One region of the Sphingomonas endolithica genome, then DNA from elsewhere that is predicted to be linked to it. Evidence: riboswitches for the same ligand, from Rfam matches in the RefSeq annotation. Region 1 holds a riboswitch; the other holds the start of a gene.
What was found. Region 1 has a riboswitch for cobalamin ahead of NV382_RS06010 (5-methyltetrahydropteroyltriglutamate--homocysteine S-methyltransferase). Riboswitches for the same ligand answer to the same signal wherever they lie in the genome.
Positions count from the first base shown of each region.

Region 2: it holds a riboswitch for cobalamin, as region 1 does, so the genes downstream of both, NV382_RS11480 (TonB-dependent receptor plug domain-containing protein) here and NV382_RS06010 (5-methyltetrahydropteroyltriglutamate--homocysteine S-methyltransferase) in region 1, are expected to answer to the same signal.

Region 1 is NZ_CP103057.1:1,268,073-1,283,642, forward strand. Features, by position in the region: gene NV382_RS05995 (SDR family oxidoreductase) at 1-190, shown strand, start outside; gene NV382_RS06000 (SulP family inorganic anion transporter) at 487-2,061, shown strand; gene NV382_RS06005 (carbonic anhydrase) at 2,058-2,738, shown strand; cobalamin riboswitch at 2,878-3,105, shown strand; partial or broken gene NV382_RS06010 (5-methyltetrahydropteroyltriglutamate--homocysteine S-methyltransferase) at 3,221-4,117, shown strand; gene metE (5-methyltetrahydropteroyltriglutamate--homocysteine S-methyltransferase) at 4,263-5,525, shown strand; gene NV382_RS06020 (acyl-CoA thioesterase) at 5,530-6,339, shown strand; gene NV382_RS06025 (hypothetical protein) at 6,432-6,635, opposite strand; gene NV382_RS06030 (hypothetical protein) at 6,699-7,013, opposite strand; gene NV382_RS06035 (hypothetical protein) at 7,118-7,915, opposite strand; gene NV382_RS06040 (helix-turn-helix domain-containing protein) at 7,912-8,124, opposite strand; gene NV382_RS06045 (DUF2975 domain-containing protein) at 8,124-8,639, opposite strand; gene NV382_RS06050 (CocE/NonD family hydrolase) at 8,715-10,679, opposite strand; gene NV382_RS06055 (hypothetical protein) at 10,869-12,086, opposite strand; gene rpoB (DNA-directed RNA polymerase subunit beta) at 12,443-15,570, shown strand, end outside.
Region 2 is NZ_CP103057.1:2,434,278-2,449,847, forward strand. Features, by position in the region: gene NV382_RS11465 (IlvD/Edd family dehydratase) at 47-1,849, shown strand; gene NV382_RS11470 (glycoside hydrolase family 31 protein) at 1,889-4,543, opposite strand; gene cobU (bifunctional adenosylcobinamide kinase/adenosylcobinamide-phosphate guanylyltransferase) at 4,674-5,189, opposite strand; cobalamin riboswitch at 5,224-5,425, shown strand; gene NV382_RS11480 (TonB-dependent receptor plug domain-containing protein) at 5,559-7,478, shown strand; gene NV382_RS11485 (aminotransferase class I/II-fold pyridoxal phosphate-dependent enzyme) at 7,478-8,614, shown strand; gene cobO (cob(I)yrinic acid a,c-diamide adenosyltransferase) at 8,611-9,249, shown strand; gene NV382_RS11495 (ABC transporter substrate-binding protein) at 9,339-10,193, shown strand; gene NV382_RS11500 (FecCD family ABC transporter permease) at 10,190-11,152, shown strand; gene NV382_RS11505 (ABC transporter ATP-binding protein) at 11,149-11,919, shown strand; gene cbiB (adenosylcobinamide-phosphate synthase CbiB) at 11,916-12,827, shown strand; gene NV382_RS11515 (cobyric acid synthase) at 12,815-14,275, shown strand; gene cobT (nicotinate-nucleotide--dimethylbenzimidazole phosphoribosyltransferase) at 14,272-15,291, shown strand; gene NV382_RS11525 (adenosylcobinamide-GDP ribazoletransferase) at 15,291-15,570, shown strand, end outside.

The DNA.
Region 1 (15,570 bases):
CCCGGGAATGATCGCCACGAATTTCGGCGACAGCATCACCGACCAGCCGACCAAGACGATGATCGAGGGGCAGATCGGCGCGATCGCCATCCCGCCCGATGCGATTGCGCGCGGGATCCTCTATGCGATCGAGCAGCCGCCCGAAGTGGATGTCGGCAGCATCGTGATCCGTCCGACCGCGCAAGGCTGAACGACGCGCTGCCGAGCAAAGCGCCGGCCGCCTGAACGTCACGGTGCGGGCGGCTGGGGTGGAGCGGCGCGGCGGCCCGCGTGCTGCGGCTTGCGGGAACGAAGCATACCGATCGCCCCGCCCCGCTCCACCGCAGCGTCGGTGCACTCGATCTGGCCAAGCATTGTGCTGCGCCGAGATGACAGGCGTGTAACGTTTGATTGCTGCGCTGCAATAAAGGGAACAGGTTGATCGGGCTTACGTCTAGAACGGACTGGTTCGCCGCCAATTTGGCCGCCGCTGACATGAGGTCCGTCTTGCCGTTACCCTTATTGAAGACCCTGCGCGTCGACTTCCCCGCATCGATCGTCGTGTTTCTGGTTGCCCTGCCATTGTGTCTGGGCGTTGCTCTTGCCTCCGGAGCGCCGCTCTTCTCGGGCGTGATCGCCGGCATCGTCGGTGGCATCGTCGTTGGCGCCTTGTCGAAATCGCCTTTGTCGGTCAGCGGCCCCGCCGCCGGTCTGACGGTGATCGTGTTCGCCGCGATCGAGCGGCTGCCCTCGTTCGAGGCGTTCCTGCTGGCGGTGATGCTGGGCGGCATCATCCAGGTCGCGCTTGCCGCAACGCGCTCGGGCATCGCCGCCGAATTCGTCCCCTCATCGGTCATCACTGGCATGCTGGCGGCGATCGGCGTGATCCTGATCCTCAAGCAGGTGCCGCATGCGCTCGGCTACGACGGGGATTTCGAAGGCAGCTTCGAATTCCTGCAGGCGGACGGCAGCAACACCTTCTCCTCGATCATCACCGCCGTGCGGCAGCATCTCTCGGCCGGCGCGATCCTGATCGCCTTGGCCAGCCTCGCCTTCCTGTTCTGGTGGGACAAGGCCCGGCCCAAGGATGGCCCGCTGCGTTTCGTGCCGGGCCCGCTGGTCGTGGTGCTGATCGGCGTCGGCGGCAATGCGCTGCTCGGGCTGATCAAGCCCAACTGGCAGTTGCAGGCGACACACCTGGTGCAGGTACCGGTGGCCAAGAGCTTCGGCGAGTTCACCTCGTTCTTCGCCACGCCCGATTTCTCGCAGATCGGCAACGGCGCGGTGTGGACCGTCGCGCTGACGCTGGCGATCGTGGCCAGCCTCGAATCTTTGCTCAGCGTCAAGGCAGTCGACGAGCTCGATCCGCAGCGCCGCACCACGCCCAAGAATTGGGAAATGATGGCGCAGGGCGGCGGCAACATCGTCTCCGGCCTGATCGGCGGCCTGCCGATCACTTCGGTGATCGTGCGCTCCTCGGCCAATGTCGATGCCGGCGCGCAGAGCAAGAGCTCGACGATCCTGCACGGCATATGGCTGTTGCTCAGCGTCGCGTTGATCCCGTTCCTGCTCAACCTGATCCCGCTTGCCGCGCTCGCCGCCGTGCTGATCGCCACTGGCTACAAGCTGACCAAGCCGAAGCTGTTTACCGAGCGCTTCAAGCAGGGCTGGTCGCAATTCGTGCCGTTCGTGGTGACGATCGTCGCGATCCTGTTCACCGATCTGTTGATCGGCATCGTCATCGGGCTGGTCGTCGGCTTCGTCTTCGTCATCGCGCGCAATTTCCGCTCGGCCATCACCTTCGTCTGCGATGACGAGAATTGCCTGATCCGCGCGCGCCGCAACCTGTATTTCATCCACAAATACGAGCTTCAGAAGGAGCTGAACAAGGTTCCCGACAATGCCAATCTGCTGATCGATCTGTCCTCCACCAACTATGTCGATCTCGACAATGTCGACGTCATCAACGCGTTCATCAAGGGCGCCGACTATCGCGGCATCAAGGTCACGGTACGCGGCGACATCGCCGAGCGCAGCGCGCCGCTGATCAACGCACCGACTTCAGGAATCCGTTTCGCATGAAAAACTACAAGCAACTCCTGCTCGCCAACCGCGCCTGGGCGCTCGAGCTGACGGAAGAGAAAGCCGACTTCTTCGAACGCCAGACGCACGGCCAGAAGCCCGAATTCCTGTGGATCGGCTGTTCCGACAGCCGCGTCAGCCCGGAACAGATGACGATGACGCCGCCCGGCGGCATGTTCATCCATCGCAACATCGCCAACCTGGTCAATGACGACGATCTCAACCTGATGTCGGTGGTGCAATATGCCGTCACCGTGCTCGGCGTGAAGCATCTGATCGTCTGCGGCCATTATGGCTGCGGCGGGGTCAAGGCGGCGCTCGATGGCGGCACGACCGGGCCGGTCGACGACTGGCTGCAGACCGCGCGCGACGTGGCCGGCGATCATTGGGAGGAATTGGGCAACCAGACGACGCCCGAGGCCAAGCTCAACCGCTTCGTCGAGTTCAACGTGCGCGATCAGCTCGTCAATCTCGCGCGCACCGATACCGTGCAGGCGGCGTTCGCCAAGAAGCAGGATCTCTGGCTGCACGGCTGGGTCTACGACATTCGCGACGGCCGCATCAAACCGCTGATGGAGATCGATCGGGATACGACTCTGGAGGCAGTGCCCCACCCCAAGCGCGTGCTGCTGACCAACGACGAGATCAAGGGCGCGCCGCAGACGGTAGATTATTGAGGGCCCGGCGGGCCGTGTGCATAGGTGACGTGAGCATGTGAAAACGGTCGCTCATCGGCGTCTGACACGTCTCAGCTGCTGGCGAGGCCACATATAAAGATTTCTTTATATGTGGATTGACCCTCATTGCGGAAGATGGGACATAGCGGGCGTCAAGGTTCTCCGGCCGCGCAGGCGCGCCGGAGCTAAGACGGGAAGCCGGTGCGGACCTCCTTTCAGGAACACAGGTCCAAGGCCGGCGCTGCCCCCGCAACTGTAAGCGGCGAGCGGCGGTCATCGAGTGTCACTGGCGGTGCGAACCGCTGGGAAGGCCAGACCGTCGTTATGACCCGTGAGCCAGGAGACCTGCCTTCGACGCGATAACGTCCACCGGCGGGGATCCCGGGCTGGCCGCTTGCAGCCACGCGCGCGAGCCATGTTCCGGGCGTGCGCCCTGCCTGTGACCATCCGTCTTCTCCGCCTTTCATCGGGGTATGAAGACCATGACCGTCACCGTTGCCACCCTTGGCTTTCCACGCATCGGCCCGCGCCGCGAACTGAAATCGGCACTCGAACGATATTGGTCCGGCACGTCGTCCGAGACTGAATTGCTGGAGGCCGCATCCGGCCTTCGCACCGCCGCCTGGGCGCGGCAGCGCGCGCTCGGCGCCGACTGGCTGCCGTCCAACGATTTCTCGCTCTACGATCATGTGCTCGACACCAGCGTGATGCTCGGCGCGATCCCCGCGCGATACGGCGCGGCCGATGACCAGACCGACCTCGCGACCTATTTCGCGATGGCGCGCGGCACCACCGCGCAGGATGACGGTTGCGGCCATGCGCATGCCAGCCTGACGGCGTGCGAGATGACCAAATGGTTCGACACCAACTACCATTATATGGTGCCCGAACTCGCCGCCGGGCAGAAGCTGGCCCTGAACGGCGCCAAGATCGTCGACGACTATCGCGAGGCGAAGGCGCAAGGGTTCGAGACGCGCCCGGTGCTGCTCGGGCCTGTCACCTGGCTGAGCCTGGCCAAGGGGTGCGATGTCGATCCGTTCGACTTCCTGGACGAGGTGCTGAGCCTGTACGCCGTGATCCTCGGCCGTCTGGCCGCGGCCGGTGCCGAATGGGTGCAGATCGACGAGCCCGTGCTGGTCCTCGACCTCGCCGATCGGCAGCGTGATGCGCTGGCCCGCGCGTATGACACGCTGTCAGGCTCGGGCGTGAAGCTGATGCTGACCACCTATTTCGGCGGCCTGGAGGATAATCCGGAGTTCGCCGTGGCGCTTCCCGTCCACGGGCTGCACATCGATCTGGTCCGCGCCCCCGATCAGATCGACGCCGTGCTGAAGGCCGCACCGAAGACGTTGGTGCTGTCGCTCGGAATCGTCGATGGCCGCAACGTCTGGCGTGCCGATCTGGAGGCGCTGCTCGATCACCTGGCGCCGATCGCCGCCGCGCGCGACGTGATCCTCGCGCCATCCTGCTCGCTGCTGCACACGCCGGTCGATCTGGCGCTCGAAAAAGAAGCTCGAGCCGGAGGTGACGCAATGGCTCGCCTTCGCCGTTCAGAAGATCGAGGAACTATCGATCCTCAAGCGGGCATTGAACGACGGCCGCAAGACCGTCGCCGCAGAACTGGCCGCCTCGGCCCGGGCCGTCGCCAATCGCAGGACGTCCCCGCACATCCACGATGCGACAGTTGCCGCACGCCTTGCAGCGGCGTCGCCGGCGATGCGCGACCGGCGCTCGCCGTATGCCGTGCGCCAGGCGGCACAAGCCGACATGCTCGACCTGCCGGCATTCCCGACCACCACGATCGGATCCTTCCCGCAGACCAGCGCGGTTCGTCATGTGCGCGCCGAGCATGATCGCGGCAATCTCGGTGACGCTGCCTATCAGCAGTTCCTGCGCGGCGAGACCGAGCGTGCGATCCGCTGGCAGGAGGACGTCGGGCTCGACATGCTGGTCCACGGCGAGTTCGAGCGCAACGACATGGTACAGTATTTCGGCGAACGATTGTCGGGCTTCGCCTTCACCGCCGGCGGCTGGGTACAATCCTACGGCTCGCGCTGCGTCCGGCCGCCGATCCTGTTGGGTGACGTCTCGCGGCCGGCCGCGATGACCGTCGATTGGTGGCGCTATGCGCAGAGCCTGACGCGCAAGCCGGTCAAGGGGATGCTGACCGGGCCGGTGACGATCCTCAACTGGTCGTTCGTCCGTGACGATCAGCCGCGCGAGATATCGTGTCGGCAGATCGCGCTCGCGATCCGCGACGAGGTGGCCGATCTGGAAGCCGCCGGCGCACGCGCGATCCAGATCGACGAGGCGGCGCTGCGCGAAGGGCTGCCGCTGCGTAAGCGCGACTGGCAGCATTATCTCGATTGGGCGGTCGATTGCTTCCGCCTGTCGGCCGCCGGTGTGGACGACGCCACGCAGATCCATACGCACATGTGCTATTCGGAGTTCAACGACATCCTCCCCGATATCGGTGCGATGGACACCGACGTGATCTCGATCGAGACGGCGCGATCGCAGATGGAACTGCTCGAGGGGTTCGCACGCTATCACTACCCAAACGCGATCGGACCCGGCGTGTACGATATCCATGCCCCACGTGTGCCGTTGCAAGACGAGATGGTCGCACTGATGCGGCTCGCGCAGGTGCATCTTCGGCCCGAACAGCTCTGGGTGAACCCCGACTGCGGGCTGAAGACGCGCAAGTGGGACGAGGTGAAGCCCGCGATCGCGGCGATGGTCGCCGCCGCCAGGACGCTCCGCGCCGACCTGGCCGGGAGGGCCTGAACCGATGGCGACGAAGGGCGCGGCGACGGGGATCGTCCGGTTGGTCGACATGATCTTTCCCGGCGACACCAACCATCATGGCACGCTGTTCGGCGGCGTGGCGCTGGCGCACATGGACAAGGTGGCCTTTCTCGCTGCCTCGCGCCACGGCCGCGCGCCCTTCGTCACCGCATCGTGCGAACGGATCGACTTCGCCGCGCCGGCGCTCAAGGGCGAGCTGATCGAGGCGACCGGACGGATCGTCCGCATCGGCACCAGTTCGTGCGACGTCGAGGTCGATCTGGTCGCCGAGGCGTTGCTCAGCGGCGAGCGCCGCCTGTGCACGCGCGGCGTCTTCACGCTGGTCGCGGTCAAGGGCGAGACGACGAGGCTCCCGCTGCCCGCCATGCCGACGGCGACGGACACGACCGCCGATACGTCGCTGCACATGATGGACATGGTCTTCCCACCGCAGACCAACCATTACGGCACGCTGTTCGGGGGCGATGCCCTCCGCATGCTCGGCAAGGGCGCCTTCATCGCCGCGACGAGGGCCGCGCGCGCCGTGATGGTGATGGCGGCATCCGACCGCATCGACTTTCGCGCTCCCGTCCGCGAAGGTGACATGACGGAGATCATCGCTGACGTGGTGATGACCGGTAGAAGCTCGATGCGGGTCAGGGTGGCACTCTGGTCGGAAGAACTGCTGACCGGCGTTCGTCAACAAGCGGCATCGGCCGAGTTCGTGATGGTATCGGTCGATCCTGAAGGCCGCCCCAAGGCGATCGATCGCCCGCATGTTACGAGCCAGGCGCGGTTGCCATCGAACAGCTAGAACAGTGCTCCATGTTCAGTAGGCAGAGGATTGGCCTTTGAAGCCAACCACACATTTCGGCATCAACTGAAAAAGCCGTTGCGACGACAGCTTCAACCCCGATGGGCGGCGCGGTCGTCGCGCAGGCGGATCGCCGCCGTCAGCACGATCGTCGCACCGAAGAACGCCACCGCGCCCCACCAATAATAGCGGATCGGCATGAACTGCTCGATCACCATCTTGGTCAGCGAGAGCAATGATCCGAGGCTGGCCAGCAGCAGCGAAATCTTCAGCGCAAGATCAATCACCCGGTCCATCGCCAGCCCTCTCCAATATCGCGCCTCTGGCTAGATCGGAGAGCTTAACAAAGGATCAGGAACTCAGGCCGGCCACGCAAGGCCTGTAGGGCCGCACAACGGGCTGGTCGTGCAGCCTACAACGTCCGCGTCCGCGTCCGGCTCGTCTTCAACCGGCTTGTCCTGGCTTTTGACCGGACCCGGCGCACCGCTTGCCTCGACGAACGCAACGCCCGAGCTTTCCTGCACGGTCACCTTGCGGTCGCCGGCGGTGACGTCGTGCCGCAACTCAGGGTCATCGACGATCGGTGCGCCCTCACCGCGGACGCCGCCGGGCGCCGGCGTCTGGTGGTTTTCCTCGTCGGCCATGCCGTAGATGCGTGCTTCTGGTTCGCTCATGATCGTTCCTCTTGGGCGAACGGCGCCGCGGAATAAGGTCGGACCGCATCAACGGATCGCCGCGTCGAACGATCCGTCTGCCTCCCCACCGGTTGCCGAAGCGGCTAGGCCGCAAAGGGAGAGTGCGTGTCCTGCGGCACGGACGACGCGGCGGCGCGCGATCGCGCCCGATCCGCGATGTAGCGCGCGATGCGCACCTGGACCGCGGGCAGCACCATGGCCAGCGCGCCGACGACGAGCGCGTCGAGCGTGAGCAAGGCATATTGCGCCGCGGGCGGCTGACCGGCCGGCCAGCGATTGAGCATCTGGTGCAAGATGCCGAGCGGCACGCGCGTGACGAACATCAGCGGCAGCGCCCATAGATACAGCCAGCCGGTAGTCCTGGCCGAGGAGATCGGGCCGTCGCTGTCATTGCCGATCGCGGCACTGACGAACCACAGGAACAGCAAGGGTTCGAGCAGTTGCTGCCCCAGCCCCATCACCGCGCGCAAGGGCAGTACATGATCCTGCGTACCGCCCGCTGCGGCTGCGATCGGCTCGGCATAGATGATGATCGCGGCCGGGATCAGCTGAAACAGCACGACCCAGGCATACCGGCGAAACGCACGGTGCGAAGGCCGAAGTGCCGCCCGCCGGTCACCAAGGGCATAATAGCGTGTCACCAGGAAGCCGACGGCATAGAGGGTCAGCATCTTGGGCCAGCCGAACGCCATGCGGATCGGTGCCGCCGCGGCCACCTTGCGCACCGCCGGATCGAGCGAGAAGAAGCCGAGCTGCAGTTCGATCATGTGCTGCGCGAATTCGATGCCGATCATCAGCGCGACGAGCCAGGGCAGCGCGCGCGCCGCGCCCCAGCCGTCACGATACGCGCCCAGCAGATTGCTGAAGAATGCCTTGATCATTCGCTGTCCCCCTCGACGTGTAGAATGTCCCCCGGCTGGCAGTGCAGCACGGTGCAGATCGCCTCCAGCGTGGAAAATCTGATCGCGCGCGCCTTGCCGGTCTTCAGCACCGACAGGTTGGCGAGCGTGATGTCCACCGCCTGCGACAATTCGGTCAGCGTCATGCCGCGCGCGGCGAGCACGTCGTCGAGCTTGATCGTGACGGGCATCAGACGGTGAGTTCCAGCTCATCGCGCATCCGCGCACCGATCTTGAAGACGCGGGCGAGCACGAACACCATCAGTACCGCAATCCAGCCGCCGAGCGACGGCGCCCAGCCGGCGGTATCGACATGGTGCGCGGCGAGCCCCCAGCTGATCAGCCCGTACGTCACGTCGAGCAATTGGATCGCCAGCAGCGCCCAGCCGACCGCCTGCAACCGCCCGGCGTTCCGCGCGACGAACGGATCGCCGCTCTGCGCGGTCGCGACGATCGCGCGCAGCCGGGTGAGCACGACGTGCACCGGCGGGCCGACGAGCAGTCCCAGGACGCACATGAAGCGCAGCACGATTAGGATCGGCAGGACCGGCTGCGTCGTGTATTTGGCCGCAAGATGCGCCAGGATCACCGGCGCGAAGGGAAAGGACAGCAGGAGCGCGACGGCAAAGCCGACCACGCACATCCAGTTGAGGATGTTGGTCACTTTGAGAACCGTGGCGCCGATGCCCAGTAGACGATCGTTCATGCGCGACTCCTTATCGATAAACGATATTACCGTTTATCGATAAGGTCAATCGCGTCTTGCGTTGGTAGCCGCTGGCTATTTCGCCATTGCCGCGCTCTGGTCGACCGCCACTACCGGCAGCCACACCGCACTTGCCTGCGCCCCGCCGCGTTCGATCGTCACGGTAGCCTTCTGGTAATCGCTCTTCTTGGCGAGGAAGATGTTGGGGACGTATTTCTGCGGGTTGCGATCATAGAGCGGGAATTGCGAGGACTGGACCTGCACCATGATGCGGTGGCCCGGCTGGAAGACGTGGTTCACCGTCGGCAGGCGGAATTTGTAGCGCTGCACCTTGTTGGCCGGGATCGCGCTCGGGTGCGCGAAGCTGTCGCGGTAGCGGCCGCGGAAGATGTCCATGCTGATCGCCAGTTGATAGCCGCCCATCTTGGCGTCGCTGGCCACTTCGCCGGGATAGACGTCGATCACCTTGACGACGAAGTCGCCGTCGGTGCCGGTGGTCTTGGCGAAGATGTCGGCGATCGGGGCACCGGACACGCGCACCGCCTGGGTCAGCGCAGGCGTTTCATAGGTCATCACATCCGGCCGGCCATCGACGCCGCGCTGGTCGCTGACCAGCCAGTCGCCCCAGCGGCCGTCATCGAAGTTCACCGGGCGCGGCAAATGCGGCACGGGCTTGGACGGATCGGAGACGTAGCTGTCGCCCCCTGCCCCGTCGCGCTCGAAGCCGAGCCCGCCGCTGGCCTGCAGATAGATCGGTTTCAGCGGCGACGCGCAGCCCGTTTCACAAGCCAGCGGCCAGGAGGCGAACTTGTCCCAATGGTTCTCGCCGGTATTGTAGATCGTCGCGGCAGGCATCGTTACGGCCGGGCCGTCCTTCAAATATTGGTTGAACAGCGGCAGCACCATTTCCTCGCGGAATTGCTGTGCGGTGTCGCCGCGCCACTGGAACGGCCCCAGGCTGCTTCCCGTGCGATTGACCTGGCTGTGCCGCCATGGGCCCATGACGAGGAAGTTGTTGCCGGTCTTGCCCTTGGCCTTCAGCGCTTCCCACGAATGGATCGCGCCGTACATGTCCTCCTGGTCCCACAGGCCCTGTTCCCAGATCGTCGGCACGTTGGACGGGTTGGCGGCGAGCAATTTGTCGAGCGCCTGGCCCTGCCAGAATTCGTCATAGGCGGGGTGCGCGGTCATCTTCTGCCAGTACGGCAATTGCGCATAGCCGGACTTCGCCGCCCAATCGCCGGCCGAGCCCACGTCGCGGAAGTTGACGTAATCGTCATAACCGCCGGTCGGCGGTGCTTTGCCCGCGCCCTTATAGCCGGTCTGGCTGCCGAGCCAGGCGATGTTGGCCAAGCGGAACGCGCCGTTGTGGAACCAGTCGTCGCCCATCCAGCCGTCGATCATCGGGCTTTCGGGTGCTGCGACCTTGAGCGCGGGATGTGGGTTGAGCAGCGCCATGACGACGGTGAAGCCTTCATAGGACGATCCGATCATGCCGACGCGGCCGTTGCTCTCGGGCAGATGCGCCTTGTTCACCAGCCAGTCGATCGTGTCATAGGCGTCGGTGACGTGATCGACCTTGGTCCTGTTGAGCGGACCGATCACTGGGCGGGTGACGATGTAATCCCCTTCCGAGCCGTATTTGCCGCGAATGTCCTGGTAGACGCGGATATATCCCGCCTTCACGAACATCTCGTCGGCGAGCGGCAGCGTGGAGAGCAGGGCCGAGCTGGTCTGGCGCTTGGCGCGGCTGCCGGCGTCGTACGGCGTGCGCGTCAGCACGATCGGCGCGTTCACCGCATTCTTGGCGACCATGATGACGGTGAACAGCTTGGTGCCATCGCGCATCGGGATCATCACTTCGCGCCGCTCGTAGTCATTGGCGGTGTTCGGCGGGGTGAACTTGGCGGGGATGTCGCCGGCAGGCGGGGTCGCGGCGGAAGCGGCGACCTCGGCGGGCGTGCTGCGGGTCGGATCCTGCTGCGCCGTGGCGGCGGTGGCAAGGCCGGCACAGGCGAGGATGGCGAGCGTGATCTTCATGGCGGCGAACTCCTGAATATTACCGCTGCATTGCGCGGACCGCGGGGAAGATCAACCGGGTGGAGGGATTAGAAAGGCTGTCTAAGCGTTTGATTCGACCCACCCCCACCGTTCGTGTCGAGCGAAGTCGAGACACCACCCGCAGGTTTCTCGACTTCACTAGACACGAACGGTCCGGGATTTCGCAGATCAGCGGGCGATCGCCAGATGATGCGGGCGCTGACCGACGCGGTCGAACATGCGCGGCGGCGTATCCAGGCGGAACGGCTGCATCTTGCCGCCATCGGCGCGCTCGATGCCGATCACCCAGGCATTGGCGGATTGGCCGCTTGCGCCGCCTTCCCAGCCGTACAGCACGTTCAGCGCGAACAGCGGCACGAACAAGGGCCGGTCCTGAACGGAGAACACGTTCAGCGTGTCGCGCGGGCGCATCGCCATGCCGCTCAGCGATATCTGCTGCCCCGGCGCCAGGACGAACGGCGCGACCAGCGGGCGGCCGATCGGTGCGGCGAAGAAGCCGCTGAGCACCGCATCCTGATCGGCCGCAGCGCTGATCAGGCCGAGATCGACGCGGATGTCGGTCGCCGTCGCCTCCCCGGCGTTGCGCACGGTGACCTCGTAATCGACCGCGGCGCTGGTCAGGTTGGTGCCGGCGCGGACCGGGCGCAGGTCAAGCTCGATCTGCGCGCGCGCCGTGCTCGCTGGGCTGGCCGCGGGGCGCAGGAACGAGGGTGCCGGCGAGGCCGGCAGCGGCGGCGCAGGCACATCCGGCGCAGCGGGCGTTGATAGCGCCGGGATCGGCAGGTCGGCAGGCGGCGCCTCCGGCAGCGCCGGCGCGTCTGGCGTCGCGACCTCGACCGAAATTTCCTCGTGATCCCATTGGTCCGTGCGCCGGCGGCGGCGACGGAACAGGGCCAGCCCCACCAGCGCAAGCGCCGCCAGAACGACGAGCGCAATGACCGCAGGTATGCGCGATCCGCCGGCATCGGCACCGCTATCCGCGACAGGCGCCACGGGCACCACCGGGGTGGCAGCCGGCAGCGGCACGTCTTCCAGAGGTACCGACGGCGTGGACGACGGCGTAGGCGTTGGCGTCGGCACAGCCAAAACCGCCGGCAGATCACGCTTGGCTGGCGGTGCGGAGGTGGGCACCGGAGTCGGCGTCGCCCGGCGGACCGGCGCGACGGGCGTTGCCGTCGGCACGGGCGCCGGCGTCGGGACGCGCGTCGGTGCCGGTGTGGGCACGGGCGTCGGCGTCGGCGTGGTCGATGGCGACGCGGGCAGCTGGAAATCCTCCAGCCCCGGCACGAGCGGTGGCGTCTGGACGTTCTGCGCGAGCGCCGCTCCCTCGACGAAGAGCAGCGACAGCGCGGCGAGGCGCACGAATTTTGCGGTAGGGGAAATCACAGCGGCGCCTTAGGTCAGTTTGTCCGACCGCCATAGGACCGCGTTGCCCGACGCGGCAAGACGAGAGCGCGAGGCGACGAGTGGCGCCTCACGCTCCGCGGCATCGCTGGCCGTCCGTGTTTGACAGAATCCAACACGTTCCCTATATCCGCCTCTCACCGCAATCTTCGGGAAATGACGTGCCGTCGCGCAGCATGTCGATCGTATTGGAGATCGTGGTTCCAGAGACGCCGACAAGCTGCTGTTATCCGAGAAGGACGACAAGCGGCTTTTTGGCGTCTTTCTGCGTGCCCGCCCGGGCGTTTCCGGGCACTTAATTCGGCCCGCAAGGGCCAAGACCGAGGGCGAAAGACCACATGGCATCCAAGGCATATGACGGCGGCACGCTGAAGCGTCGCATCCGCAAGGTGTTCGGCAACATCCACGAAGTCGTGCAGATGCCGAACCTGATCGAGGTTCAGCGCGAGTCGTACGAGCAGTTCCTACGCTCCGACCCGTCGATCGGCTATGTCTCGGGCCTCGAGAAGACGTTGCGCTCGGTGTTCCCGATCCGCGACTTCGCCGGCACGGCCGAGCTCGACTTTGTCAATTACGAGCTCGAGCCGCCGAAGTTCGATACCGACGAATGCCGCCAGCGCGGCATCACCTATGCAGCACCAATGCGCGTTACGCTGCGCCTGATCGTGTTCGAGGTGGACGCCGATACCGATGCCCGCTCGGTGCTCGATATCAAGGAGCAGGACGTCTATATGGGCGACATGCCCCTGATGACGGGCAACGGCACCTTCATCATCAACGGCACGGAACGCGTGATCGTCAGCCAGATGCACCGGTCGCCGGGCGTCCTGTTCGATCATGACCGCGGCAAGACCCATGCCTCGGGCAAGTATCTGTTCGCCGCCCGCGTCATCCCGTATCGCGGTTCGTGGCTCGATTTCGAATTCGACGCCAAGGACATCGTCAACGTCCGCATCGATCGCAAGCGCAAGCTGCCGGTCACGGCGCTGCTTTACGCGCTCGGCATGACCAGCGAGGAAATCCTCAACCACTTCTACAACCGCGTGACCTTCGTCCGCGGCCAGGGTGGCTGGATCATCCCGTTCCAGGCCGAGAACTGGCGCGGCCAGAAGCCGATGTTCGACATCATCGATGCGAAGACCGGCGAAGTCGTGTTCCCATCGGGCCAGAAGATTTCCCCGCGCGCGGCGAACAAGTCGGCCAAGGACGGCCTCACCGACCTGCTGATCCCGACCGAAGAGATCTTCGGCCGCTACAGCGCCTATGACCTGATCAACGAAGCGACCGGCCAGATCTATATCGAGGCTGGCGACGAAGTGTCGGCCGAGAATCTCGAACTGCTCGATTCCGCCGGGATCGACCGGATCGAATTGCTCGACATCGATCACATCGCGACCGGTCCGTGGATCCGCAACACGCTCAAGGTCGACAAGGCCGAGGAGCGCGAGCAGGCTCTGTCCGACATCTACCGCGTCATGCGCCCGGGCGAGCCGCCCACGCTGGAGACGGCAGAGTCGCTATTCAGCGGCCTGTTCTTCGATCCCGACCGCTACGATTTGTCGGCCGTCGGTCGCGTCAAGCTCAACATGCGTCTCGACCTCGATGCCGAGGACACCGTCACGACGCTGCGCAGCGAGGACATCCTCGCCGTGATCAAGACGCTCGTCGATCTGAAGGACGGCAAGGGCGATATCGACGATATCGACAACCTTGGTAACCGTCGTGTCCGTTCGGTCGGCGAATTGCTCGAGAACCAGTATCGCGTCGGCCTGCTCCGCATGGAGCGTGCCGTGAAGGAGCGCATGTCGTCGGTCGACGTGTCGACCGTCATGCCGAACGACCTGATCAACGCCAAGCCGGCGGTTGCGGCGGTGCGCGAATTCTTCGGTTCGTCGCAGCTGTCGCAGTTCATGGATCAGACCAACCCGCTGTCGGAAGTCACTCACAAGCGCCGCGTGTCGGCACTTGGGCCAGGTGGTCTGACGCGTGAGCGCGCCGGCTTCGAAGTCCGCGACGTTCACCCGACGCATTACGGCCGCATCTGCCCGATCGAGACGCCGGAAGGCCCGAACATCGGTCTGATCAACTCGCTCGCCTCGTTCAGCCGCGTCAACAAGTATGGCTTCATCGAGACGCCATACCGCAAAGTCATCGACCACAAGGTCACCGACGACGTCGTCTATCTGTCGGCAATGGAGGAGGCCAAGCACACGATCGCGCAGGCCAATGCCGAGCTGAACACCGATAACGGCTTCACCGAGGAACTGGTCTCGTCGCGTCAGGCGGGCGAATTCCTGATGGCGATCCCTGACAACATCACGCTGATGGACGTCAGCCCCAAGCAGCTCGTCTCGGTCGCGGCATCGCTCATTCCGTTCCTGGAAAACGATGACGCCAACCGCGCGCTGATGGGCTCGAACATGCAGCGCCAGGCCGTGCCGTTGGTACAGGCCGAGGCGCCGTTCGTCGGCACCGGCATGGAAGAGACCGTGGCCCGCGATTCGGGTGCAGCGATCTCGGCCAAGCGGGCGGGTATCGTCGACCAGGTCGATGCGGCACGTATCGTCATCCGGGCAACGGGCGACGTGGAAGCGGGCCGCTCGGGCGTCGACATCTACACGCTGATGAAGTTCCAGCGCTCGAACCAGAACACCTGCATCAACCAGCGTCCGCTGGTGAAGGTGGGCGACGTGATCAACGCCGGCGACGTGCTGGCCGACGGCCCGTCGACCGAGTTCGGCGAGCTCGCGCTGGGCCGCAACAGCCTCGTCGCGTTCATGCCGTGGAACGGGTATAATTACGAGGATTCGATCCTCATCTCCGAGCGTATCGTGAAGGACGACGTCTTCACCTCGATCCATATCGAGGAATTCGAAGTCATGGCGCGTGACACCAAGCTCGGGCCGGAGGACATTACGCGCGATATCCCGAACGTCGGCGAGGAGGCCCTGCGCAACCTCGACGAAGCGGGCATCGTGTATATCGGTGCCGAGGTTGAGCCGGGCGATATTCTCGCCGGCAAGATCACGCCGAAGGGCGAAAGCCCGATGACGCCGGAAGAGAAGCTGCTCCGCGCGATTTTCGGTGAAAAGGCATCGGACGTGCGCGATACGTCGCTGCGCCTGCCGCCGGGCGTTGCCGGTACGGTCGTCGAGGTCCGGGTGTTCAATCGCCACGGCATCGACAAGGACGAGCGCGCGATGGCGATCGAGCGCGAGGAGATCGAGCGGTTGAAGAAGGATTCGGACGACGAGCGTTCGATCCTCAACCGTGCGACCTGGTCGCGTCTGCGCGAGATGCTGGTCGGCCAGACCTCGACCTCCGTGCCCAAGGGCCTGAAGAAGGGTTCGGTCATCGATCAGGACCTGCTCGACAGCGTCGATCGTCACGAATGGTGGAAGTTCTCGGTTGCCGACGACAAGGCGCAGAGCGATCTCGAAGCGGTCAAGGTTCAGTATGACGATGC
Region 2 (15,570 bases), 1.2 Mb from region 1:
GACGCAAAAACCCGCCCCTTCGCCGCTGATCTCCCGGAACCCATACATGACCGATCCCGTCACCAACGCCCCCAAGCTGCGCAGCCGCGCCTGGTTCGACAATCCCGCCAATGTCGACATGACCGCTCTGTATCTCGAGCGGTACCTGAACTTTGGCCTCAGCCTGGAGGAATTGCGCTCGGGCAAGCCGATCATCGGCATCGCACAGACCGGCAGCGATCTGTCGCCGTGCAACCGCCATCACCTCGTGCTGGCCGAGCGGCTGCGCGACGGCATTCGCGAGATGGGCGGCATTCCGCTGGAGTTTCCGGTCCACCCGATCCAGGAAACCGGCAAGCGCCCGACCGCCGGGCTCGATCGCAACCTCGCCTATCTTGCCTTGGTCGAAGTGCTGTATGGCTATCCGCTCGACGGCGTCGTTCTCACCATCGGCTGCGACAAGACCACGCCGGCGTGCCTGATGGCGGCTGCCACGGTGAACATCCCGGCGATCGCGCTGTCGGTCGGCCCGATGCTCAATGGCTGGCACAAGGGCGAGCGCACCGGCTCCGGCACGATCGTGTGGAAGGCGCGCGAGCTGCTCGCCACCGGCGCGATCGACGACGAGGGCTTCATCAAGCTCGTCGCTTCGTCCGCCCCGTCGACCGGCTATTGCAACACGATGGGCACGGCGACGACGATGAACTCGCTGGCCGAAGCGCTCGGCATGCAGCTGCCCGGCTCGGCGGCGATCCCGGCGCCGTATCGCGATCGCCAGGAAGTCGCCTATTTCACCGGCCGCCGCATCGTCGAGATGGTCGCCGAGGATCTGAAACCTTCCGACATCATGACGCGCGACGCGTTCCTGAACGCCATCGTGGTCAATTCGGCGATCGGCGGCTCGACCAACGCACCGATCCATTTGGCCGCGATCGCGCGTCATATCGGCGCCGATCTGGCGCTCGATGACTGGCAGACGCATGGCCACAAGGTGCCGCTGATGGTCAACCTGCAGCCCGCGGGCGAATATCTCGGCGAAGATTTCTATCATGCCGGCGGCGTGCCCGCGGTGGTCGCCGAACTGATGAAGCAGGGCCTGATCCACGAGGATGCGATCACCGCCAACGGCAAGACGATCGGCGACAATTGCCGCGATGCCACGATCGAGGACGCCAAGGTCATCCGCCCGTTCGCCACGCCGCTCAAGGAAGAAGCCGGGTTCATCGTGCTCCGCGGCAATCTGTTCGATTCCGCGATCATGAAGACCAGCGTGATCAGCCCGGAATTCCGCGCGCGCTATCTGTCCAACCCGCAAGATCCCGAGGCGTTCGAGGGCCCGGCGGTGGTGTTCGATGGTCCGGAGGATTATCATCACCGCATCGACGATCCGTCGCTCGGCATCACCGACAGCCATTTGCTGTTCATGCGCGGCGCGGGGCCGATCGGCTATCCGGGTGCGGCCGAAGTCGTCAACATGCGCGCGCCGGCCTATCTCATCCGCGAAGGCGTGCACGCCCTCCCCTGCATCGGCGATGGTCGCCAGTCGGGCACGAGCGGCAGCCCCTCGATCCTCAACGCCTCGCCCGAAGCGGCGGCAATGGGTGGCCTCGCCTTGCTCAAGACCGGTGACCGCGTGCGCATCGATCTCAACAAGGGGTCGGCCGACGTGTTGATCGACAATGCCGAGCTGGCCGAGCGCCGCCGCGTGCTGGTTGAGGCGGGCGGCTATGCCTATCCCGCCTCGCAGACGCCATGGCAGGAAATCCAGCGTGCCACCGTAGGCCAGTTGCAGACCGGTGCGATCCTGGAAGGCGCGGAAAAGTACCAGCGCATCGCGCAGACCAAGGGGCTGCCGCGCGACAATCACTAGCGCTCCGCCTGGCGCCCGCCATCTGTCGGCGCCAGGTTATCAGATCGCCCGGATCTTCCGCGCGAACTCCGCTTTTACCTCTGGCTTGGCGCGCGTCTCGTTCACCTCCTGCACGAGCTTCGCCGAGCGCGCATCGAACGCGGCGATCAGCGCAGCAAGCTGTTCCGGGTGATAGTCGATCAGCCGACCGAGTTGTCCCGCCAGCGACACGTCGTCGGGTAGCGGCACCGGAGGCTCCCATTGCTCCTTCAGCCATGCCACGGCGGCGGCGGTGCGCTTCATGCGATAGAGGAGTCCATCGATGCGCGGCGCGCCATCGGGGAAAGCGATGGTCACGCTCAGCGTAGCGCCGGCCTGCTGTGCGGGAAGGACGATCCGCGCCGTCAGGCTCTCGCCATCATAATGCCAGCTTCCCTGACGCCCATCGTCCGATCGCGGATATGCCACGCCGTTGACGGTCACACGCTGCGGGAATGCGGCGCTCGCCAGTTCGACCGCGATCTGCCTGCTGTCGGGCATGCCTGCGTAGCTGCCTTCGCGCGGGCGTATCGTGACCTTTGCCTGGCGTGCATCGCGCGTCGTCTCGATCGCGGTAAAGGCATAATCGCCGTTGCGATACGCTTCGCTGTCGCCCGCATCGGCATAGACCCGGGTCTTCGCGCCACCGCCCGGCAGGACGCGCACGACGAGCCTGCCATCGTCCGCGTCCTGAAGCTTGTGTACCGATGCCGGGTTCATCGGGATCGCGGCACCCGCGCGCACGAACAATGGCACCTCGTCCAGCAGATAGTCGCGCACGATCGTGCGTCCGCCTTCGATCACCTCGCCGCGATTGTCGTCGTACCAGCGGCCGGGTGGAAGCCAAATAGAGACACTGGCGACGCCGTTTTGGAGCGGCTGAGTGACCGGCGCCACAAGCATGTCGTCACCGAACATATATTCGCCGGTCGCGCGATAGGCCTCCGGCTGCTCGGGCCAGGCATAATATAGCGGCCGCAGGATTGAGACTCCGCTGTCATAGGCCTGACGCGACGCGGTGTAGATGTAAGGGGCCAGCTGGTAGCGCAGGGCCACCGTCTGGCGAAGTGCGGCAAGCACCTCCGGCGAGAAGCGCCACGGCTCCTTGCGCAGGCCTGCCTCCTTCGACGAATGCGTACGCAGGATCGGGCTGAACGCGCCGAACTGCATCCAGCGAACGTAGAGCTCCGGGTCGATATGTCGCTGGCTCTCTGGCGTGGTCTCGGCAAAGAAGTGGCCGCCAATATCGTGGCTCCAATAGCCGTATAGCACGTTGGATGCGGTCGCGGTGAAATAGGGCTGATAGGCAAGCGACGCCCATGAGATCACCGAGTCTCCCGAGAAACCGATCTGGTAGCGATGGTTTCCGAGACCGCCCCAGCGATGATAGATCAGCGCTCGATTCTGGCTGGTCTGCTGCATCCGCGTATAAAATACGTAGTTAAGCCACCAGGTATTGGACAGGCCCGGCATCAGCTTGGAATTGGGCCATTGCTGCCAATCGAGCCACCAGAAATCGACACCCTGCCTGGCGAGCGGATCGAGCGTCTTGTCGAACCAGTTCTGCACGAAGCGCTTGTCGGCCGCCTCGAACGGCACTGGCGCCCCATCGGTCACGCCCATCGCCTTGGCAGATGCGGGGTAACTTTCTTCTCGCGCGGGAATGCCCGAGGCCGGATGCAGGTTGAGCGTGGTCTTGAGCTTGTGGTCGTGCAGCCAGCCGAGGAACCGGTCCGGTTCCGGGAACAGGCTGCGGTTCCAGGTATAGCCGGTCCAGCCGACCGATTCCCCGACCTCGTCGCGTTTGACGTATTTGGCGTCCCAGCTCAGATCGTCGGTGCGGTGCCAATCCATGTCGATGACCATCACGTCGAGCGGGATCTGGTAGCGCTCGAAATCGCCGACCAGATCGCGCATCTCGCGGTCCGAATAATTCCAGTAACGCGACCACCAATAGCCGAAGGCAAAGCGCGGCGGCATCGGCTGACGTCCGGCCACGGCGGCATAATCGCCCAGCGCTCGCTGATACCGATGTCCGTAGCCGAAGAAATACAGGTCCTGGCAGTCCGCACAGCCGCGCGGCTTGGCCCATTGCCAGCGCAGGTCGGCGTCGAACAGAAACGATGTCGAGTCGTCGACGACGTGCCACCCATCACGCGACAACAGACCCTGGCCGAGATCTAACCGCTTGCCGCTGTCGATGTTGATGTCGCCCGAATAACGATCCATCGTCCGAGCGGTGCCGTGCAGATTGCCGGTTTCTGGATCGCCCGGATGCCAGTCGAAGGCCGGCGCGAGCTTCCTCGATCGGATCTGCAAGTTCCGCGCGTCGAACTTACCGCTGCCCAGCACATAGCTGAGCTGCAGCGAGGCGGTCTCGATCCGCAGCTTGCCGCCGCTCGTGGTCACCGTGAAGTGCGGCACCGGCTGATCGCGATCGATAAAGATTTGTGAGGGATCGTCCACGAAGCGGCTGTCGGGGGACCATTCCATGCGGATCAATTGTGCCGTGAGGATGGTGAAACGCACCTGCCCGCGCTGGACGATTGCGGCTGGCGCCGCACGACCGTGCATTGCCGGGGTGTCGGCATGTGCGGGTGCACCGATGATGCCGGTCAAGGCCAGCGCCAAGCCGCACCATGCCACGTTCAACCCACGCCGCGTCATCCCCGTCATCCCTCCGCTTGTGGCCGCTCGCGTCCACGGCACCATCCTGGACCTGGCTAGCACAGCTTCCCGAGCAGAATATCAATTTAATCCTACCACGGGCGAGGATGCGGACGCCCGGCAGAAAGTGGCAACCGGATCACCGTTGCGCTACATAGGCCTGCAGCGGCAGGACCAGCCCCGCGGCAACGAAGTATCTGTCTGCCATCCTCGCCGCCACGTCCTGGTTGAGCCGCCCCGCTGCATCGCGGAAGGCGCGGCCGAGCGGGTGATCGGGGACGATGCCCATGCCGACCTCGTTGGTGACGATGATCAGCGGGAGGGGCGTTGCGTCGATCGCGGCGCACAGCGCATGCGAGCGCTGGGCGATAGCGTGATCGCCGAGCATCAGGTTCGACAACCACAAGGTCAGGCAATCGACCAGGATCACGCCCGCATCGATCGCGCCGATCGCCTCCGGCAGCTCGAGCGGGCATTCCACCGTGCGCCAGCGATCGTCGCGTTCGGCACGATGCCGGGCGATACGATCGGTCATCTCGTCGTCCCATGCCTCGGCGGTGGCGAGATAGTGTAGCGGCCCGTCATGTCGCTCTGCCGTGGCCAGCGCCAGCCGGCTCTTGCCCGATCGGGCGCCACCCAGGAACAACGTCTTCATCGATGCCATCTTGCCTTACTCTCCGCTCGACCGTAGGGGCGCAAGCGCGACAGGTTTCCAGAGATGGAATGAAAAGGGAACCCGGAAGCGAGCATCTGTTCGTCATCCGGGGCTGTCCCCGCAACTGTGACCGGTGAGCCTTGCTCCTCGTGTGCCACTGGATCCTTGGGATCCGGGAAGGCCGGGCAAGGCGATGAACCGGGAGCCAGGAGACCTGCCTGTCGTGGTTGTCCTTCGTGCGGACGGGGTGTTCCGGGCGATCGAGGTTTTTCCTCGCGTGACGACGTCGTTGGGGTCGTGCGCGATGGGAAGCTGTCTTCCTTGGCGAAGCATCACGTGCGTCCCCGCTCATTGCCAAGGGGAAACCACGTGACCAAATATTCTGCCCTGATCCTGCTGCCGTGCATCGCGGCCGCGACACCAGTATTCGCGCAAACCGCGCAATCGACTGGCGGCCTGACACAGGCCGCCGATGCCGGCAGCGACGTCATCGTCACCGCCAATCGCGATGCACGGCCAGCATCCACCGTCGGCCAGGCGGTCACCGTGCTCGACACGCAGACCATCACCGAGCGCCAGTCGGTGACCGTCTCGGACCTGCTGCGCCAGACGCCTGGCGTCACCGTGACGCGCAATGGCGGTGTGGGGACGTCGACCTCGGTCAACATTCGCGGCGCGGAGAGCGATCAGACGGTCGCCTTGATCGACGGCATCAAATTGAACGATCCCTCGTCGCCGGGTAGCGGGTTCAATTTCGGCAGCCTGTTGATCGGCAACATCGCGCGCATCGAGGTGCTGCGCGGTGCGCAATCGGTGCTGTGGGGCAGCCAGGCGATCGGCGGCGTGGTCAACCTGATCACGCGCCAGCCGACCGAGCAGCTCGCGGTCAATGCGCGTGCGGAAGGCGGTTCGTTCGGCACGGGCCAGGGCTTTGCCAACGTCTCGGGCAAATTCGGGCCGGTCTCGGCCAGCGTCGGCGGCGGCTATTACACCACCGATGGCATCTCGACCTTTGCCGGGGGCAAGGAGAAAGACGGGTTCCGCAATTATAGCGCGAACGGCAGCCTGGGGATCGCGCTGGCCGAGAACGTCTCGATCGATCTGCGCGGCTTCTATACCAATGGCCGCACCGAGATCGACGGGGGCTTTCCGTTGCAGGATACGCGCGAATATGGCGAAAGCGAGCAGTGGATCGGCTATGCCGGGCTGAATGCGGCTCTGTTCGACGGCAAGTTCCGCAACCGGATCGGTTTCGCGCATACCGACAGCGATCGCCGCAACACCGATCCCGATGGCGATCCGACCGAGACGTTCCGCGGCATCGGCCGCAACGACCGGCTGGAATATCAGGGCGTGGTCGACCTGAGCGATGCGGTGTTCGCGACGTTCGGGGCTGAACGCGAAATCTCGCGCTTCTCAACCTCTAGTTATGGCGGCCCGGTGACCAAGGGTCGTGCGCGGTTGTTCAGCGTGTATGGACAGCTGGCGGTGACGCCGATCGCCGGCCTTACCGCGACGGCGGGCGTACGGCATGACGACCACAATGTGTTCGGCGGCGAGACGACCTTTTCGGGCAGCGGTGTCTATTCGCCCAATGATGGCGCGACCCAGTTCCGGGCGAGCTATTCCGAAGGCTTCAAGGCGCCCACCCTGTACCAGTTGCAGAGCGAATACGGCAACAAGGCACTTACCCCGGAGCGTTCGCACGGCTGGGACGCGGGGGTAACGCAGAAGGCTCTGGATGGCGCGATCGAGGCAAGCGCGACCTGGTTCCACCGCAACACACGCGACTTGGTCACGTTCGTATCGTGCGCCACGGCGATCGGCATCTGCGTCGATCGCCCGAACGGCACGTACGACAACATCGCCCGCACCCGCGCACAGGGACTGGAAGTCGCGCTGCTGCTGAAGCCGGTCGAGGCGCTGACGGTCAGTGCGAGCTATACCTATCTCGATGCCACCGACCGTTCGACCGGCAGTGCCAATTACGGGCGCGATCTGGCGCGGCGTCCGGGGGACAGCGTGACGGTGAATGCCGATTACCAGTGGGCGTTCGGGCTGAAGACCGGTGCGACGATCACCGCGGTCGGCGACAGTTTCGACAATGCCTCGAACGCACGGCGGCTCGACGGCTATGTGCTGACCGACCTGCGTGCGGCGTTCCCGATCGGCGATCACTTCGAGATCTATGGCCGCGTCGAGAACGTCTTCGATGCGGGGTACCAGACGATCTACAATTACGGCCAGCCGGGCTGCGGTGCGTTCGGTGGCATCCGGCTGACCTATTGATGCGCAATGCCGTCGCCACATTCTGCACGCATGGCGGCCGGGTGGCCGACGCGCGTGCGGCGTTTGGCGAAGGCGACTGGATAGACCTGTCAACCGGCATCGCCCCTTGGGCGTGGCCGGTCGGCGTCCTGCCGCTCGGTTGGGATCGGCTGCCCGAGCCGGACGAGATCGCGGCGCTGGAGAGTGCGGCCGGGCAGGCGTTCGGGGTCAATGCGGCGCAAGTCGTCGCGGTACCGGGCACCGATCTGGCGTTGCGGTTGCTGGCGCTGGTACTTGGGGCGGAACGGCCGGCGGTGGTCGTGCCGGGCTATGCAGGGCATCGCGCGGCGTGGCCGGATGCCGTTGGCATTTCCTCAATTACCTTGTTGAGTGAGGGTGACTTACCAACACACCCACCGTCACCCCGGACTTGGTCCGGGGTCCACCGTGCCGCAAACTCGCAGGCACCTGATCGTGCGAGGCAGTGGACCCCGGAACAAGTCCGGGGTGACGATGCGGGAGAAGCTTACGCGCCCTCCGCCGCGGGTGACGGGGCGGCCTACGACCTGCTCGTGCTCGTGCTCGCCAGCCCGGCCAATCCGGATGGGCGGACAAGCGATCCGGCGATGCTGCGCGCGCTCGCCGAGACGATGACCGTGGTCGTCGACGAAGCCTATGCCGATCCTGCGCCCGGCGTCGCACCGCATGCGTCCGACACGCTCATCGTGCTGCGGTCGTTTGGCAAGTTCTACGGCCTGCCCGGCCTACGCCTCGGCTTCGTCATTGCCGGGGAGTCGGTCGCCGCGCGGACGCGCGCGATGCTCGGCGACTGGCCGGTATCCAGCGCGGCGGTGGCGATCGGCACGGCCGCGTACCGCGATGCCGCCTGGCGCGGCACGCAGCAGGCGCGGATCGGCGAGACGGGTGCATTGCTCGATCAGGTGCTGAGCGACGCCGGCCTGCCGATCGTCGGCAGCGCGCCGCTGTTTCGGCTGGTCGCGCACGAGCGTGCGGCGGATCTTTTCACCCATCTCGCGCGGCATGCTATCCTCACGCGTCCTTTCGCCGACCAGCCCGATCGGCTGCGCATCGGCCTGCCGCGCGGCGCCGCGGCGTTGGTCCGGCTTGCCACTGCCCTCGAGGAGTTCGTTCGATGACCGACACGCCTAAACACGTTGGCCCCAAAGACGCTGGCGAAGACTATGAGCGCCACAATGCGCGGATGAAGCGCATGGCCGAGGCGCGCGCCAAGATGCAGGCGCGGCGCACGCTGGAGCGCGGATTGCTGATCGTCCACACCGGCAACGGCAAGGGCAAATCCTCCTCCGCGTTCGGCATGGCGATCCGCAGCATCGGCTGGGGCATGAAGGTGGCGATCCTGCAATATGTGAAGGGCAAGTGGGAGACGGGCGAGCGCAACTTCTTCGAGGCCTATCCCGATCTCGCCACGTTCGAGGTGATGGGCCAGGGCTTCACCTGGGACACGCAGGACCGCGCGCAGGATATCGCCGCGGCGCGCGCGGCGTGGGAGCGATCGAAGGAAATGATCCTCGATCCAGAGATCGATTTCGTCATCCTCGACGAACTCAACATCGTGCTGCGCGACGATACGCTGCCGATCGCCGAGATCGTGGCGTTCCTGAAGGATCGGCCGCTGACCAAGCATATCTGCATCACCGGGCGCACCGCCAAGCCGGAACTGCTGGAGATCGCCGATCTGGTGACCGACTTCACCGAGGTGAAGCATCCATACCATGCCGGGTTCAAGGCGCAGAAGGGCGTGGAGTTTTGATGCGTGCCCCGGGTGCTTACCCGTCATTCCCGCGCAGGCGGGAGTCCATACTGGCTGACATGTCGGCCCCGCAATGTGCCCCCCACATTATGGATCCCCGCCTGCGCGGGAATGACGATAAGGTAAGGCGGCCGTGGACGACGATAGGGCTGGCACTGGCCCTCATCCCCCTCCTCGTCTCCGCCGCCCCGCCCCGGTCGCCGCGCATCGTCTCGACCAACCCATGCGTCGATGCGGTGCTGATGCAGATCGCCGACCCTGCGCAGATTGCCGGGATCAGCCATTATTCGCAGGATGCGCGCAGCACCTCGATTCCGCTGGCGCAGGCGCGACGCTTTCGCGCGACCTCCGGCACGGCCGAGGAAGTCGTCGCGCTGCGGCCCGATATCGTCATCACCGGCCCGCATGTCGAACCGGCGACGATCGCCGCGCTGAAGCGCATGCATATCGCGCTGGTGCAATATCCGGTGCCGGATTCGGTCACGGAAAGCGCCACGCAGGTGCGCGAGATCGCCGCCCTGGCGGGACATGCCGATCGTGGTCGCGCACTGGCGGGGCGGATCGAGGCGGCGGCGCGACCGTCGCCCGCGACGCCGCTGCCGGCGCTGATCTGGCAATCGGGCGGGCTGGTGCCGGGCGCCGGCACGCTGTCCGATGACCTGCTGCGTCGCGCCGGTTTCCGCAACATGAGCGCGGTCTACGGGCTCAAGAAGTGGGATGTGCTGCCGCTCGAATATCTCATCGCCAAGCCGCCGCGCGTGTTGCTGTCGATCAGCGCGGCGGAGGTCGGCGAGGATCGGCTGACCTCGCATCCCGCGGTCGAGCGGCTCGCGCGGCGCATCACGCTTGCGCCCTATCCGGTGCGGCTGATGAATTGCGGCGGGCCGACGATCATCGCGGCGATGGCGCGATTGACGCAAGTACGACGGGGATTCGGTTCATGACGCGGTTGAATGCCGGGCTGCTGGTGGCTGTGCTGGTGGCGGCGTGCCTGTCGGTGGCCTCGGGCAAAGTGTGGGTGCCGCTCGATGCATGGACCGCCGCCGATCCGCGCTCGATCATCATCGTCGAGCTGCGGCTGCCGCGCACCGTGCTGGGGCTGCTGGTCGGGGCGGCGCTCGGCCTGTCCGGCGCGGTGATGCAGGGCTATCTGCGCAACCCGCTGGCCGATCCGGGGCTGTTCGGCGTGTCGGCCGGCGCGGCATTCGGCGCGGTGATCGCGCTATATTTCGGCTATGCCGCGCAGATCTGGCTGCTGCCCGCCTTCGCGCTGGCCGGCGCGGCAGGGACGATGGCGCTGCTCGCACTGATCGCCGGCCGCTCGGGCAGTTTGATCCTGTTCACGCTGGCGGGGATGATCCTGACCAGCATCGCCGGCTCGCTCACTTCGCTCGCAATCAGCCTTGCGCCGACGCCGTTCGTCTCGTCGCAGATCGTCACCTGGCTGCTCGGCGCGCTGACCGATCGCAGCTGGGACGACGTGAAGGTCGCGCTGCCGCTGATCGTGCTGGGGAGCGCGATCCTTGCCACGACCGGACGGTCGCTCGACGCGCTGACCTTGGGCGAACAGGCCGCGCGCTCAATGGGCGTCGATCCGCGCCGGCTGCAGCTCGCGGTGATCGCCGGGGTCGCGCTGACCGTCGGCGCGTCGGTGGCGTCCGCCGGGGTGATCGGCTTCGTGGGGCTGATCGTGCCGCACATGGTGCGGCCGCTGGCGGGCAACCGGCCCTCGGCGATCCTGCTACCCTCCGCGCTTGGCGGCGCATTGCTGCTGACGCTGGCCGACAGCCTGGTGCGGCTTGCGCCGACGGTGAGCGAGCTCCGGCTCGGCATCGCCATGTCGATGCTCGGCGGGCCGTTTTTCCTCTACCTACTGATCCGCATGCGGCGGAAGCTGGCATGAGCATGCTCGCCGCCGATCGCATCGGCCTGACGCTTGGCGGCAACGCCGTGCTCGACGATGTCAGCTTCGCCTTTCGGCCGGGCCGCGTGACGACGCTGCTGGGGGCGAACGGCGCGGGCAAGAGCAGCCTGCTTGCCTGTCTTGCCGCATTGCGCGTGCCCGATCGCGGGACGGCGACGCTGGACGGCGTGGATGTGCAGACGCTCGACCGGCGCGCGCGGGCGCGCGCGATCGGGCTGCTGCCGCAAGCCGCCGACGTACATTGGGACGTGGATGTCGCGACCCTGGTCGGGCTCGGGCGGCTGCCGCATAGCGGGCGCTGGAGCAGCACCGCTGCCGATCACGAGGCGGTCGAGCGTGCGCTGGCCGCGACCGACATGACCACGCTGGCCGGGCGCGGCATGGAGCGCCTGTCGGGCGGCGAACGCAGCCGGGCATTGCTGGCGCGCGTGCTGGCCGGCGAGCCCGATTGGCTGCTGGCCGACGAACCGCTCGCCAGCCTCGATCCCGCGCATCAGCTCGACGTCCTGGCGCGGCTGCGCGACGTGGCGGCGCAGGGCAGCGGCGTGATCCTGGTATTGCACGATCTGCATCTCGCCTCGCGCGTTGCCGACGATGCGGTATTGCTGAAGGGCGGCCGCGTCGTCTCGGCGGGGCCGGCGGCGGACGTGCTGACCGCGCCGTCGATCGCGCAGGCTTACGGCGTCGAGGTCGAGATCGGGCTGACGCCGGCCGGGCACCGCTTCATCCTGCCGATCGGGCAATGACCCATGCCGCCGTGCTGCTGCCGATGCTGATCGTGGAGGCGGCGTTCGGCTATCCGCGGCGCTGGTGGCATCCGGTGATGGCGGCGGGGGCACTGATCGACGCGGCGGAGCGGCGCTGGAACCGCGGCAGCGCCGGGCAGCAGCGACTGGCGGGCGTGGCGTTGCTGCTCTTGCTGGTGGCGCTATCGGTGATGATCGGCGCGGCGATCGATCGGGTGGCGGGCGAGCGCTGGGGCTTACTGGCGGTCATCGCGATCGGCACCACCGGGCTCGCGCAACGCAGCCTGTACGATCATGTTGTGGCCGTGCTGCGTCCGCTGGCGGCGGGCGATCTGCCGGCGGCGCGAGCGGCGGTCGGGATGATCGTCGGGCGCGACACGGACATTCTCGACGAGGCAGGTGTGGCGACGGGGGCGATCGAGAGCCTGGCGGAGAGTTTCTGCGACGGCGTGGTCGCGCCGGCATTCTGGTTCCTGCTTGCCGGACTGCCCGGATTGTTTGCGGCCAAGGCGATCAACACGGCGGATTCGATGATCGGCCACCGCACGGAGCGGCTGCGGTATTTCGGCTGGGCGGCGGCGCGCGCCGACGACGCGGTCAACTGGCTGCCGGCGCGATTGTCCGGCGCGCTGATCTGTCTCGCCGGGCGCGGCGGGTGGCGGACGATGGTGCGCGATGCACCGGGTCATGCCTCGCCCAATGGCGGCTGGCCGGAAGCGGCGATGGCGGGGGCGCTGGGTCGGCAGCTGGGCGGCGTGGTGCGGTATGACGGCGAACCGGCGTACCGCGCCGTGCTCGGCCGCGGCGCGGCGCCGGATGCGACCGATCTCGCTCGCGCGCTCGGCGTTTATCGCGTGGCTTGCCTGCTCTTGTGGGCGCTGGTGGGGATGCTCGCATGGCTGCTGTGATGCTGCAGGGGACCGGGTCGGACGTCGGCAAATCGGTGCTGGTCGCCGGCCTGTGCCGCGTGCTGGCCAATCGCGGGCTGACCGTCCGCCCGTTCAAGCCGCAGAACATGTCGAACAATGCCGCCGTCACCGCCGAAGGCGGCGAGATCGGGCGCGCACAGGCCTTGCAGGCGATCGCCTGCCGCGTGGCGCCGCATGTCGACATGAACCCGGTGCTGCTCAAGCCGCAAAGCGACCGCACCGCGCAGCTCGTGGTCGGCGGGCGGGCGCGCGGCACGATGGCGGCGGGGGATTACTGGCGGCGCAAGCCCGATCTGCTGGGTGAGGTGCTGGAGGCGTATCGGCGACTGTCGGCCGAGGCGGGTATCGTCGTCGTCGAAGGCGCGGGATCGCCGGCCGAGATCAACCTGCGCCGCAGCGACATCGCCAATATGGGGTTTGCGCGCGCGGCGGATGTGCTGGTGATCCTCGTCGGCGATATCGATCGCGGCGGGGTGATCGCATCCTTGGTGGGCACGCAGGCAGTGATCGACCCGGCCGACGCGGCGATGATCCGCGGCTTCATCGTCAATAAGTTCCGCGGCGATCCGGCACTGTTCGATGACGGACTGCTGGCGATCGCCGAGCGCACCGGCTGGCGCAGCATCGGCGTGGTGCCGTGGCTGGCGGATGCCGCACGATTGCCGGCGGAGGATGCGGTGGCGCTGGGGCGTGACGCCGATGGCGGCGCCGGGCCGGTGATCGCGGTGCCGATGCTCAGCCGGATCGCCAATTTCGACGACTTCGATGCGCTGGCGCACGAACCCGGCGTGCGGCTGAGGATGATCCCACCGGGCCAGCCGCTGCCCGGCGACGCGGCGCTGATCGTGCTGCCGGGTACCAAGGCGACGATCGCCGATCTCGCCTTCCTGCGCGCGCAGGGTTGGGATGAGGATCTCGCCGCGCACGTACGCCGCGGTGGGCGGGTGCTGGGCATTTGCGGCGGGTATCAGATGCTCGGGCGGACCATTGCAGATCCTGCCGGCATCGAAGGCGCGGCGGGGTCGATCGCGGGGCTCGGATTACTGCCGATCGATACCCAGATTGCCGCCGACAAGACGACGCGGCCCGTGGAGGGGCAGATCGTCGGCAACGGCGCGCGGTTCGGCGGGTACGAAATCCATGCCGGGGTGACGACGATCGATCCGGACACGCCGCCAATGTTGCGCTTTGCCGATGGCAGCACCGATGGCGCGCGCGCGCGCGACGGGCAGATCGCCGGCTGCTATGTGCACGGGCTGTTCGACCGGGCCGAGGCGCGTGCGGCGTTGATCGCGACGCTGGGCGCAGCGTCCGACGGGCTCGACCGGCGGGAGGAGGTCGATGCCGCGCTCGAGTCGATCGCCGCGACACTCGAACAGGTGCTCGATATCGATGCCATCATTGCCATTGCCGGAGAAAAAGCATGATCGACCAGGACGTCGTCTGGGCGCATCTTGACGCGCTGGCCAAGCCGCGCCGCAGCCTCGGGCGGCTGGAGGAGATCGCGGTGCGGCTGGCACTGACGCAAAGGCGGCTCGATACGCGGACCAGGCCACGGCAGATCGTGTTGTTCGCCGGCGACCATGGCTGCGTCGCCGATGGCGTCTCGGCCTGGCCCTCGGCAGTGACGGGGATGATGGTCGACACGATCCTGGCCGAGCGCGCGACGAGCAACGCGCTGGCGGGGGCGAACGATTGCCCGCTCAGGCTGGTCGATGTCGGCTTGGCCGGGCCGCGGATGAGTGACGCACCGGCGTTCTTTCGCGACGCGCGGATTGCCGATGGCACGGAGAGCCTGGCGCGTGGCGCGGCTATGACCGGCGCGCAGGTCGACGCGGCGTGGCAGATCGGTGCGGCGGAGGCCGATCGCGCGGTCAATGCCGGCGCGGCGCTGCTGATCGCAGGCGAAATGGGCATCGGCAACACCACGCCCGCCGCCTGCCTGACGGCGTTGCTGACCGGCCTGGACCCGGCGGCAGCGGTGGGGCGCGGCGCGGGGGCGGATGACGATGTCGTGGCGCTCAAGACGCGGGTCGTCACCACCGCCGTCGCGCGCGCCAGGTCGCTGGCGGCCGAGGACATGACCGGGGCAATCGCCGCGGTGTGCGGTTACGAAATCGCCGCCATGGCCGGCTTCTTCGCACAAGGCGCGGCGCGCGGTGCGACCTTGCTGCTCGACGGCTATGTCGCCACCGCCGCCGCGCTGATCGCCGAACGGCTCGCGCCCGGTACGGTCGCCGCGATGATCGCCGGCCACCGCTCGGCCGAGCCGGGCCATGCCGCGGCGCTGGCCGATCTCGGGCTCGAACCATTGCTCGATTGGGGCATGCGGCTGGGCGAGGGAAGCGGCGCGCTGGTCGCGCTGCCGCTGCTCGACGCCGCGGCGGCCTTGCTCGGCGATGTCGCGCGGCTCGACTCGATCGGTGCGTCGCGGGCCGACTGATGGGGGACCGCGCACCCTCGTGGGCGCCGCCATTGCTCGCGGTCCAATTCCTGACGCGCCTGCCCGTCCCGGTCCTCGCCCGGCTGACGCCGACGCAGGCGAGCGACGGGTTTACGCGCGCGATGGCCTGGCTGCCCGCGGTCGGATCGCTGATCGGCGCGTTCACCGCGGGCGTGTACGTGGCGGCCGGACTCGTCTGGCCGCCGGTGATTGCCGCGCTGTTGGCGCTTGCGATCGAGGCCGTGCTGACCGGTGCGTTCCACGAGGATGCGGTGGCCG